2 regions of the Streptomyces sclerotialus genome follow, and region 2 is predicted to be linked to the other one. Evidence: riboswitches for the same ligand, from Rfam matches in the RefSeq annotation. Region 2 holds a riboswitch; the other holds the start of a gene.

The links. A riboswitch is a leader RNA that binds a small molecule or an ion and turns the genes downstream of it on or off. The one in region 2 is predicted to bind S-adenosylmethionine.
Region 1: linked by a shared signal. The riboswitch ahead of AAC944_RS11140 (aminotransferase class V-fold PLP-dependent enzyme) and the one ahead of thrC (threonine synthase) in region 2 are both predicted to bind S-adenosylmethionine.

The regions. Positions count from the first base shown of each region.
Region 1 covers NZ_JBFOHP010000002.1:2,501,391-2,506,933, forward strand. Annotated here, with positions in the region: gene AAC944_RS11130 (rhomboid family intramembrane serine protease) at 1-280, shown strand, start outside; gene AAC944_RS11135 (Lrp/AsnC family transcriptional regulator) at 277-558, shown strand; gene AAC944_RS11140 (aminotransferase class V-fold PLP-dependent enzyme) at 614-2,020, opposite strand; SAM riboswitch class IV at 2,238-2,354, opposite strand; gene trpD (anthranilate phosphoribosyltransferase) at 2,525-3,589, opposite strand; gene qcrB (cytochrome bc1 complex cytochrome b subunit) at 3,749-5,389, opposite strand; gene qcrA (cytochrome bc1 complex Rieske iron-sulfur subunit) at 5,386-5,543, opposite strand, start outside.
Region 2 covers NZ_JBFOHP010000002.1:4,848,296-4,853,838, reverse strand. Annotated here, with positions in the region: gene groL (chaperonin GroEL) at 1-1,184, opposite strand, end outside; gene AAC944_RS21610 (cold-shock protein) at 1,483-1,686, opposite strand; gene AAC944_RS21605 (MoaD/ThiS family protein) at 2,143-2,421, opposite strand; gene thrC (threonine synthase) at 2,490-3,773, opposite strand; SAM riboswitch class I at 3,791-3,949, opposite strand; gene AAC944_RS21595 (glucosyl-3-phosphoglycerate synthase) at 4,130-5,095, shown strand; gene AAC944_RS21590 (alpha,alpha-trehalose-phosphate synthase (UDP-forming)) at 5,230-5,543, shown strand, end outside.

The DNA of each region.
Region 1 (5,543 bases), 2.3 Mb from region 2:
GCGGGTGACCAGCCTCTTCCCGTTCCTCTTCTTCCTGCCGCTGCGCTTCCCTGCCTGGGCGGTGCTGCTCTTCTGGTTCGTGCTCCAGTGGCTGGCGGCGCAGCGCGCGGCGAGCGGCCCCGGCGTCGCCTACCTGGCCCACGTCGTGGGCTTCCTGCTGGGCTTCGGGTACGCCTGGGTCCGCTACCGCGTACCGGACGCTCCACCGCAGGCCGCGCCGGGGCTCCCCGGTAGGGTGGGGCCCACAGAACGGCCGACCGAGGGAGAGAGCCAACCGTGATCACTTCGATCGTGCTCATCAAGACCAGCGTGGACCAGATCCCGGAGATCGCCGAGAAGATCGCGGCCCTCGACGGCGTCAGCGAGGTCTACTCGGTCACCGGCGCGCACGACCTGATCGCGATGGTCCGGGTGGCCGAGCACGACGAGCTGGCCGACGTCATCCCCGGCCGGATCAGCAAGGTCCCCGGCGTCGCCTCCACCGAGACCCACATCGCGTTCCGCACGTACTCTCAGCACGACCTGGAAGCGGCGTTCGCGATCGGGCTGGACGCCTGACGCGCAACGCCGCGGCGGGGCCCCGCAGGGACCCCGCCGTCCGTCGTCCGTGGTCTCAGACCGCCGCGCCGCGGTCCGGGACGCAGCGCCCCTCCTCGGTCCGGTAGGACCACCGCGCGCCCTCGGTGACGAGTTCCTTGACCGCCCGTACGAACCGCTCCACGTGCTCATCGGGCGTCCCCGCCCCGAAGCTCACCCGGATGGCGTTCAGCGACCGCTCCCCCGGCCGGGCGTCCGGCGCGCCGCACTCCCCCGGGTCCTGCGGGTCGCTGCCCAGCAGGGTCCGCACGAGCGGGTGGGCGCAGAAGAGTCCGTCCCGTACGCCGATGCCGTACTCCGCGGACAGCGCGGCAGCGAAGTGCGAGCTGTTCCAGCCCTCGACGACGAAGGACAGCACGCCCACCCGGGCGGCGTCGTCGCCGAAGAGCGAGAGCACCTTCACCTGCGCCACCTCGGCCAACCCGGCCCGCACCTTCGCGATCAGCTGCCGCTCCCGCGCGACCAGCGCGTCGAAGCCCGCCTCGGTCAGCGCCTTGCAGGCGGAGGCGATCGCGTACACGCCGATCACGTTCGGGGAACCGGCCTCATGGCGGGCGGCCGTGGTGTGCCACTCGACCGCCACTCCCCCGTCCTCCCGGCGCGCGACCGTACGGCTTGCGCCGCCGCCGGCCAGGTACGGCTCGGCCGCCTGCAGCCAGTCGGCGCGGCCGGCCAGCACGCCGGCCCCGAAGGGCGCGTAGAGCTTGTGGCCGGAGAAGGCCACCCAGTCCACGTCCAGGCCGGCGATGTCGACGGGGTGGTGCGGGGCGAGCTGGGCCGCGTCCAGGACGATCCGCGCGCCGTGCGCGTGGGCCGCGGCCGCCAGTTCACGTACCGGCCACAGCTCACCGGTCACGTTCGACGCGCCGGTCACGCACACCAGGGCCGGGCCGTAGGGCTCACGCGTGGCGAGCGCCTTCTCCAGCGTGTCGACCGCCTGCCGCGGGGAGCTCGGCGCGTCGAGATAGGTGACGGTCAGATCGTCCCGCTGCTCCCAGGGCAGCAGCGACGCGTGGTGCTCGGTCTCGAAGACGAACACCCGGGTGCCCGCGGGGAGCACGCCCGCCAGCAGGTTGAGCGAGTCGGTCGTGGACCGGGTGAAGACCACCTGGTCCGCCTCGCGGCACCCCAGGAACTCCGCGACCGTCTTCCGGCTGTTCTCGAAGAGGTCGGTGGAGAGCTGGGAGAGGTACCCGGCGCCGCGGTGCACGCTGCCGTAGTACGGCGCGTACGCGGCCACGTCGTCCCACACCCGTTGCAGGGCCGGGGCGCTGGCGGCGTAGTCCAGCGCGGCGTAGGTGACCTCGCCGCCGGTGACGAGCGGGACGCGCACGTCACGGCCGAGGACCGGCAGCGGCGCGGCGGCGGTGCAGGCGGGGTCGGCGTCGGCGGAGGGGATGGCGGTTTCAGCGCGCACGGACATGGCGGAGTCTCCCGGAGGCGTAAAACCGTACGAACGTACGGAGTAGGCGAATGACACGCACGGGGCGTGGAAGGAACCCGCGGGCGCGCACATGAACCTCGTACGACGCGTACAGAGGGGCGCCACAGGCGGGGTGTGGGAAAAAGGGGCCGACCGGCCCTATCGCATTCGCTGCATCACGGAAGAGCTCCCTCGATAACCAGGATCCCTGGCGAGGGATCCGCGCTTGCCGCGGGCCTTGCTGCCTGCGGCCTGGTCATCACCCGGGGCACCCCGCCACGGACGGAGGGTTGCCGGACAGCAAGCCGGGGCCTGATCGCTGTCACTCGTGACCTGGCGAGAATCATGCCACATGATCGCGGAGCCGCAAGGGGCGTCCGGGATGCGGACACCCCTCGGCCGCCGGGGAGGGTCGTCTCCCCGTTGCCGGGTGCGGCGCCGTTGCGGCTTGTCGCGCAGTTCCCCGCGCCCTTAGCGGGGCGCGGGGTCGCCTGCGCCTCCGGGTTACGCCTGCGAGACGGTCACCCAGCGCTCCAGGACGCGCTGGGCCGACCCGGAATCGATCGCTTCGGCGGCCCGGGCGATCCCGGCCGCGATCTGCTCCGTGAGCGGCGCGTCCGTCGGCTCCAGCGCGACCAGCGCCGCCGCCGAGTTCAGCAGTACCGCGTCCCGTACCGGGCCCGTCTCACCAGCCAGCAGACGGCGCGCGACGTCCGCGTTGTAGGAGGCGTCCGCACCGCGCAGCGCCTCTACGGGGACCAGGCCGATGCCCACGTCCCGCGGGTCGAAGGACTCCTCGCGGACCGCGCCGTCGCGCACCACCCAGACCCGGGAGGTGGTGGTCGTCGTCAGCTCGTCGAGGCCGTCGTCACCGCGGAAGACCAGGGACGAGTGCCCGCGCTCGGCGAAGACGCCGGCGACGATGGGCGCCATCCTGGCGTCGGCCACCCCGACCGCCTGGGACCGGACCCGGGCCGGGTTGGTGAGCGGACCGAGGAAGTTGAAGACGGTCCGGATCCCCAGCTGGCCGCGCGCCGCACCCACGTGCCGCAGCGCCGGGTGGAACTTCACCGCGAAGCAGAAGGTGATGCCCGCCTCCTCGGCGACCTCCACCACCCGGCGCGGCGTCAGGTCCAGGTTCACGCCCAGCTTCTCCAGGACGTCGGACGCGCCGCTGGCCGAGGACGCGGCGCGGTTGCCGTGCTTGACGACCTTCGCGCCCGTGCCGGCGACCACGACCGAGGACATCGTGGAGATGTTGACGGTCTTGGCGCCGTCGCCGCCGGTCCCGACGATGTCCACGCTGGGGCCCGGTACCTCGATGAGGTTGGCGTGCTCGTACATCGCGCGGACCAGTCCGGAGATCTCCGCGACGGTCTCGCCCTTGGCGCGCAGGGCCACCGCGAAGCCGGCGATCTGCGCGTCGCTGGCCTCGCCGCGCATGATCCGGTCCATCGCCCACTCGGTGGAGTCGGCGGAGAGGTCACGGCCTTCGAGGAGGGCGTTCAGCACGCCCGGCCAGGTGCGGGCCGCCACGCTGCCGCCGCCATCCGGGGTCACAACGTTCATGGTCCACACTCCTGGTTCGTCCCAACTGCTTCGGTCGAGCCTATCGGGCCCGGTGCAACGCCGGAGGGCCCTGTCCGGTGCTCGGACAGGGCCCTCTGGGTGGCGTTCTTTGCTACGTGCTCGGGGTCGGCCCGGTGTGCAGACCTGGCCCCGTGGAGATCAGTGGTGGCCGTGGCCGCTGGTGATCTCCTGGTACTCCTCCACCGTCGGCTTCGGAATGTAGTTGTCCTCGCCGTAGTAGCTCTTGGAGAGCTTGGCGCGCAGCTTCTGCGAGCGCTTGATCTTGCGCTTGACGCCGTTCTCGTCGACCTCGGGGCCGATCTCGAGCGGCTTGGGCTGCTCGTGCTGGGTGAGGGCGTGCAGCTGCTCCTGGCTGAGCGGCTCGTGCACCTCGATGAACTCACCGTGCGGCAGCCGCTTGATGATGCCGGACTCGCGTCCGTGCAGCACCTTGTCGCGGTCGCGCCGCTGCAGACCCATGCAGATCCGCTTGGTGACGATGAAGCCGAGCACCGGGCCGACGAAGAACGCGATCCGGACGAACCAGGTGATCGAGTTGATCGACAGGTGGAAGTGGGTGGCCCACAGGTCGTTGCCACCACCGACCAGCATCACCAGGTACGCGATCAGCCAGGCCACACCGAAGCCGGTACGGGTCGGGGCGTTGCGCGGGCGGTCCAGCAGGTGGTGCTCACGCTTGTCGCCGGTGACCCAGGACTCGATGAAGGGGTAGACCGCGATGGCCGCCAGGACCAGCGGGAAGATGATGATCGGGATCAGCACACCGAAGTTGACGGTGTAGTGACCGGCGATGGTCCACTCCCAGCCGGGCATGACACGGACGAGACCCTCGGCGAAGCCCATGTACCAGTCGGGCTGGGCGCCGGTGGACACCTGGTCCGGACGGTACGGACCGATGGCCCACACCGGGTTGATGGTGGCGATCGCGGCGATCACCGAGATCACACCGAAGACCAGGAAGAAGAAGCCTCCGGCCTTGGCCATGTAGACCGGCAGCAGCGGCATGCCGACCACGTTCTTCTCGGTCTTGCCGGCACCCGGGAACTGGGTGTGCTTGTGGTAGAAGACCAGGATCAGGTGCGCCACCAGCAGGCCGAGCATGATGCCCGGCAGCAGCAGCACGTGGATCGAGAAGAACCGCGGAATGATGTCGTGGCCGGGGAACTCCCCGCCGAAGATGAACATCTGCAGGTACGAGCCGATCAGCGGCATCGCCAGGATGACACCCTCGATGAACCGGACACCGGTACCGGACAGCAGGTCGTCCGGGAGCGAGTAGCCGGTGAAGCCGGTGAACATGCCGAGCACCAGCAGCAGGAAGCCGAACAGCCAGTTGACCTCGCGCGGCTTGCGGAAGGCGCCGGTGAAGAACACCCGCATCATGTGGACCATCATGCCGGCGACGAACACCAGCGCGGCCCAGTGGTGGATCTGCCGGATCAGCAGGCCGCCGCGGACGTCGAAGCTGATGTCCAGCGTCGACTCGAAGGCCTGCGTCATCCGGATGCCGTGCATGGGCACGTAGGAGCCGTGGTAGACGACCTCGGCCATGCTCGGGTGGAAGAACAGCGTCAGGTAGACGCCGGTCAGGATGATGATGATGAAGCTGTAGAGGCAGATCTCACCCAGCATGAAGGACCAGTGGTCCGGGAAGATCTTGCGCATGTTGGACTTGGCGAGGCTGTAGATGCCCAGCCGGCCGTCCGCCCAGTCGGCGATCCGCTCGCCCCGCGGCGCCTGGCCGCGGCGCGCGTTGGTCGCGCTCGTCTCGTTACTCATCCGCGCTCCCAGAAGCTCGGGCCGACGGGCTCCGCGAAGTCGCTGACGGCTTCGAGGTAGCCGTCCTTCACCGTGATGTTCAGCTGCGGCAGGGCGTGGCCGGCCGGACCGAAGATCACGCGGCCACCGTCGGAAAGGTCGAAGGTGGACTGGT
Region 2 (5,543 bases):
TCGATGCGGTGCTTGCGCTCCTTGAGCTCGACCTCGGTCGCGGCACCGGCCTTGATGACCGCAACACCGCCGGCGAGCTTCGCCAGGCGCTCCTGCAGCTTCTCGCGGTCGTAGTCGCTGTCCGAGTTCTCGATCTCGGCGCGGATCTGGTTGACGCGGCCCTGAACCTGCTCGCTGTCACCGGCACCGTCGACGATGGTGGTCTCGTCCTTGGTGATGACGACCTTGCGGGCGCGGCCGAGCAGGTCGAGACCGGCGTTCTCCAGCTTGAGGCCGACCTCCTCGGAGATGACGGTGCCACCGGTGAGGATGGCGATGTCGCCGAGCATGGCCTTGCGGCGGTCACCGAAGCCCGGGGCCTTCACGGCGACGGACTTGAAGGTGCCACGGATCTTGTTGACGACCAGGGTGGACAGCGCCTCGCCCTCGACGTCCTCCGCGATGATCAGCAGCGGCTTGCCCGACTGCATGACCTTCTCCAGCAGCGGAAGGAGGTCCTTCACGTTGGAGATCTTGGAGTTGACGATCAGGATGTACGGGTCGTCGAGCGACGCCTCCATACGCTCCATGTCGGTGGCGAAGTACGCCGAGATGTAGCCCTTGTCGAAGCGCATACCCTCGGTGAGCTCCAGCTCCAGACCGAAGGTCTGGGACTCCTCGACGGTGATGACGCCTTCCTTGCCGACCTTGTCCATGGCCTCGGCGATGAGCTCGCCGATCTGGGTGTCGGCGGCGGAGATGGAGGCGGTGGAGGCGATCTGCTCCTTGGTCTCCACGTCCTTGGCCTGCTCCAGCAGGGCGGCGGAGACGGCCTCGACGGCCTTCTCGATGCCGCGCTTCAGGGCCATCGGGTTGGCGCCGGCCGCGACGTTGCGCAGGCCCTCGCGGACCAGGGCCTGGGCCAGGACGGTCGCGGTCGTCGTGCCGTCACCGGCGACGTCGTCCGTCTTCTTCGCGACCTCCTTGACCAGCTCGGCGCCGATCTTCTCGTACGGGTCCTCGAGCTCGATCTCCTTGGCGATGGACACACCATCGTTGGTGATCGTGGGGGCGCCCCACTTCTTCTCAAGGACGACGTTGCGGCCCTTGGGGCCAAGGGTGACCTTGACGGCGTCGGCGAGCTGGTTCATCCCGCGCTCGAGACCGCGCCGTGCCTCCTCGTCGAACGCGATGATCTTGGCCATGTGAAGTGGTCCTCCCGGACAGGGGTGGATTGCTCCGGACCGCGTGGCGCCCGCGACGGACGGCCTGCGCCTGGTGGTTCCTTCCCCACCCGGCAACGGGCCTCACCGACCCGGTCCTTCTGTCACTCTCACCTTCAGAGTGCTAACGCAATGATTAGCACTCGACCCCCTCGAGTGCAAGCGGCTCGGGGTGCGAGCTGCCGCGGCGACGGGCTCGCGGCTCGACCGCGTTCACAACAAGAGGCCCGCACCCCCTCAAGGGGGCACGGGCCTCCGTACGCTGCAGTCGGTCGGCGCTTCAGCCGGCCACGCGAACCATGTCCGCCTGCGGCCCCTTCTGGCCCTGCGAGATCTCGAACTCGACCCGCTGACCTTCCTCAAGGGTGCGGTAGCCGTCCATCTGAATCGCGCTGTAGTGGACGAAAACATCCGCACCACCGTCGACCGCGATGAAGCCGTACCCCTTCTCCGCGTTGAACCACTTGACGGTGCCCTGAGCCATTCCTAACTCCCCTATTGCTGGCCCTTGCGCAGGACCGCACTCCGCGGACCCGGGTCAGACCTCACCCCCAAGGAGGGTGTGCGCCGGAACGCGTCGACCGCCGCTGAATGTATCTGCACCGATGCCCAGCGCAACAGGTCAATCGGACGAGAATTCTGCCCACGACCATTCGCCGATAACGGCCGAAGTCGCGATAATTCTGGGCAAGCCGGGCCGGGCATAGCTCATCAACGCGACAAATTGCGCACACACTTTGGGCACATCTTGTCGCGTTCTCATATGCGTCAGGCACGCGCGCGAAGAGGATTCACCTCAACTGTATCGCCTTTAACGACATGGAATCGCCCCGTCCGCTTCTGCTGCGGACGGGGCGATTCCGGGGAGTGCGTGCCGTCATTCACCGGACGGTGCACAAGGGGCGCACACAGGGCGCGCAAAGGGGCGTACGGAAGCTTTTCAGCAGCCGCCCGCCACCGCGGGGATGATCGAGACGCTGGCGCCGTCGGGCGTCGCCGCCTCCAGACCGCCCTCGAAACGCACGTCGTCGTCGTTGACGTAGACGTTCACGAAGCGGCGCAGCTTGCCCTGGTCGTCCAGGACGCGGGCCGCGATGCCGGTGTGGTTCTTCTCCAGGTCGGCGATGACCTCGGAGAGCTTCGCGCCCTCGGCGGGCACCTCGGCCCGGCCGCCGGTGTAGGTGCGCAGGATGGTGGGGATGCGGACGTTCACGCTCATGGTGTTTCTCTGCCTTCCGGGTTCAGTGGCAACGAGTGCGGGGCAGCGTTCCGGCCGGGGGCCGGGGCTCAGCCGAGGCCGGCCTCGCGGAAGGAGTCCAGGCTCGGGCGGATGGTCGCGGTCGGGCCGGTCGTCGGCGCCACTGCGTCCAGCGTCTTCAGGCCGTCGCCGGTGTTCAGGACGACCAGCGACTTCGCCGGGTCGATCTGCCCGTTCTCGATCAGCTTCTTGGTGACGCCGACGGTCACGCCGCCCGCGGTCTCCGCGAAGATGCCCTCGGTGCGGGCCAGCAGCTTGATCGCGTCCACGACCTGCTCGTCGTCGACGTCCTCGACCGCGCCGCCGGTGCGGCGGGCGATGTCGAGCACGTACGGGCCGTCCGCCGGGTTGCCGATGGCCAGCGACTTGGCGATGGTGTTCGGCTTCTGCGGGCGGACCACGTCGTGGCCGGCCTTGAAGGCGGTGGACACCGGCGAGCAGCCCTCGGCCTGGGCGCCGAAGATCTTGTACGGCTTGTCCTCGACCAGGCCGAGCTTGATCAGCTCCTTGAGCCCCTTGTCGATCTTGGTGAGCTGCGAGCCCGAAGCGATCGGGATGACGAGCTGGTCCGGCAGCTCCCAGCCCAGCTGCTCGCAGATCTCGTACGCGAGCGTCTTGGAACCCTCGCCGTAGTACGGGCGGAGGTTGACGTTCACGAAGCCCCAGCCCTCGCCCAGCGGGTCGCCGATGAGCTCGGAGCAGAAGCGGTTGACGTCGTCGTAGTTGCCCTCGATGCCGACCAGGTCGCCGCCGTACACCGCGGCCATGACGACCTTGCCCGCCTCCAGGTCGTGCGGGATGAACACGCAGGAGCGGAAGCCGGCCCGGCGCGCTGCGGCGCCGACGGCGCCGGCGAGGTTGCCGGTGGAGGAGCAGGAGAGGGTGGTGAAGCCGAAGGCGCGGGCCGCCTCGACGGCGATGGCCACGACGCGGTCCTTGAAGGAGTGCGTCGGGTTGCCGGAGTCGTCCTTCACGTACAGGCCGCCGGTGACGCCGAGCTCGGCGGCGAGGCGGTCGGCCTTGACCAGCTTGGTGAAGCCGGGGTTCAGGTTGGGCTTGTCGGCCACGTCCGCGGGGACGGGCAGCAGCGGCGCGTACCGCCAGATGTTGTCCGGACCGGCCTCGATCTGCTTCCGGAGGCCCTCGGGGTCGCCGCTCGGCAGGTCGTAGGCCACTTCGAGCGGCCCGAAACATTCCTGGCACGCGAAGATCGGGCCGAGCGGGAAGCGGGTGCCGCACTCGCGGCAGGACAGCGCCGCGGCGGGACCGAGGGAGACGGAGGTAGCGGTGTTCTCAGCAGCTTGCACAGCCATGGAGGCGAGGCCCTTTCTCCTCATCTTCCTCACGACGCATCTCGCCGTGAGACGGATTTGGCACCTTCCCTAGCCGGGAGCCTCGCGCGGCGGACATCAGCGTCCTGGCGGCAAGACCGGCTGGAGGGTTGCCGGGGCTTCAACGGGCCGTATCCCTCTGCCCCTCTGGATGAGCGGTATGGCCTGCGTGCGAAAGGCAGGCATTTGTTCAGCGGTGACCCCGGCATGCGGTGGTCATCCGCGTTGTTCAAGACTGTAACCGAAGGGGTGGACGGTTGAGATAGCCGTCCGAACCGCGAGATGGCTCACATCGCGTAGCCGGATGGCTCAGACGCGTAGCAAAAGGAGACGGATACGTGCTGGAAGAGGTGGAGCGCTGGCTGGCCGGACGCTCCTGGTCCGCCGCCGACCGACCGCTCGACCAGCTGTTGGCCGCGAAGAGCCGTACGGGGCGGACGGTCAGCGTCGTGCTGCCCGCGCTCGACGAGGAAGCCACGGTCGGCACGATCGTGGAGATCATCCGCCGTGACCTGATGTCCGACGCGGTGCCGCTGGTCGATGAGCTGGTCGTGGTGGACTCCGGCTCCACCGACCGCACCTCCGAGGTCGCGGCCGCGGCCGGCGCCCGGGTCGTGCACCGCGACGCGATCCTGCCCCGGCTGGCGACGGTGCCCGGCAAGGGCGAGGTGCTGTGGCGCTCGCTGCTGGTGACCAGCGGCGACATCGTCTGTTTCGTCGACGCCGACCTGCGCGAGTTCTCCGCGGACTTCGTGTCCGGGATCGTCGGGCCGCTGCTGACCGACCCGGACGTGCAGTTCGTGAAGGCCATGTACGACCGGCCGCTGGGCGGCGAGGCCGGCGGTCCCAGGGCGGGCCAGGGCGGCCGGGTCACCGAGCTGGTGGCCCGCCCGCTGCTCAATCTGCACTGGCCGCAGCTGGCCGGCTTCGTCCAGCCGCTGGGCGGCGAGTACGCGGCGCGCCGCTCGCTGCTGGAGCGGCTGCCCTTCCCCGTCGGGTACGGCGTCGAGCTGGGACTGCTGGTCGACGCGCTGCACACGGTCGGCCTGGACGCGCTGGCGCAGGTGGACGTGGGGGTGCGCAAGCACCGGCACCAGGACGGGCAGGCCTTGGGCAGGATGGCCGCGGCGATCTACCGCACCGCCCAGCTGCGGCTGGCGCGCGGGCACCTCGTACGGCCCCGGCTCACCCAGTTCGACCGGGGCGAGTCGGGCGGCTTCGTCCCGCGTACGACCGACGTGGACACCGAGGAGCGGCCGCCGATGCGCGGCGTACCGGAGTACGAGGCGCGGCGGGCGGCCTGAGGCCCGCGGCCCGTGAGCGGTCCGGCTCTCCGGTCCTGGCCACGGGCCGCGCGCGGCGCCCGACGTGCGGCTGCGCCCGCGACGCGCTGCGGGCCGTACGTTTGAGCGGATCTGTGGCGGGTTAGGTCATCGGCATGGTCTCCTCCAGCTCAGGTGCCCAGGTTCTCGTCGCGTCCAACCGCGGCCCGGTCTCCTACGCCCTGGGCGAGGACGGCACGCTCACCTCCCGGCGCGGCGGCGGCGGACTGGTCTCCGGCCTGTCCGCGATCGGCTCCGACGCCGGAGCCGTCTGGGTGTGTGCCGCCCTCGGCGACGGCGACCGGGAGGCGGCCCGGCGGGCCGCCGCCGGTGACGGGCTGCTGGACCCCGCCGACACCGGCGGGCAGTCCGTCCGGATGCTGGACATCCCGCCCGGGGTGTTCGCCGACGCGTACAACGGCATCGCCAA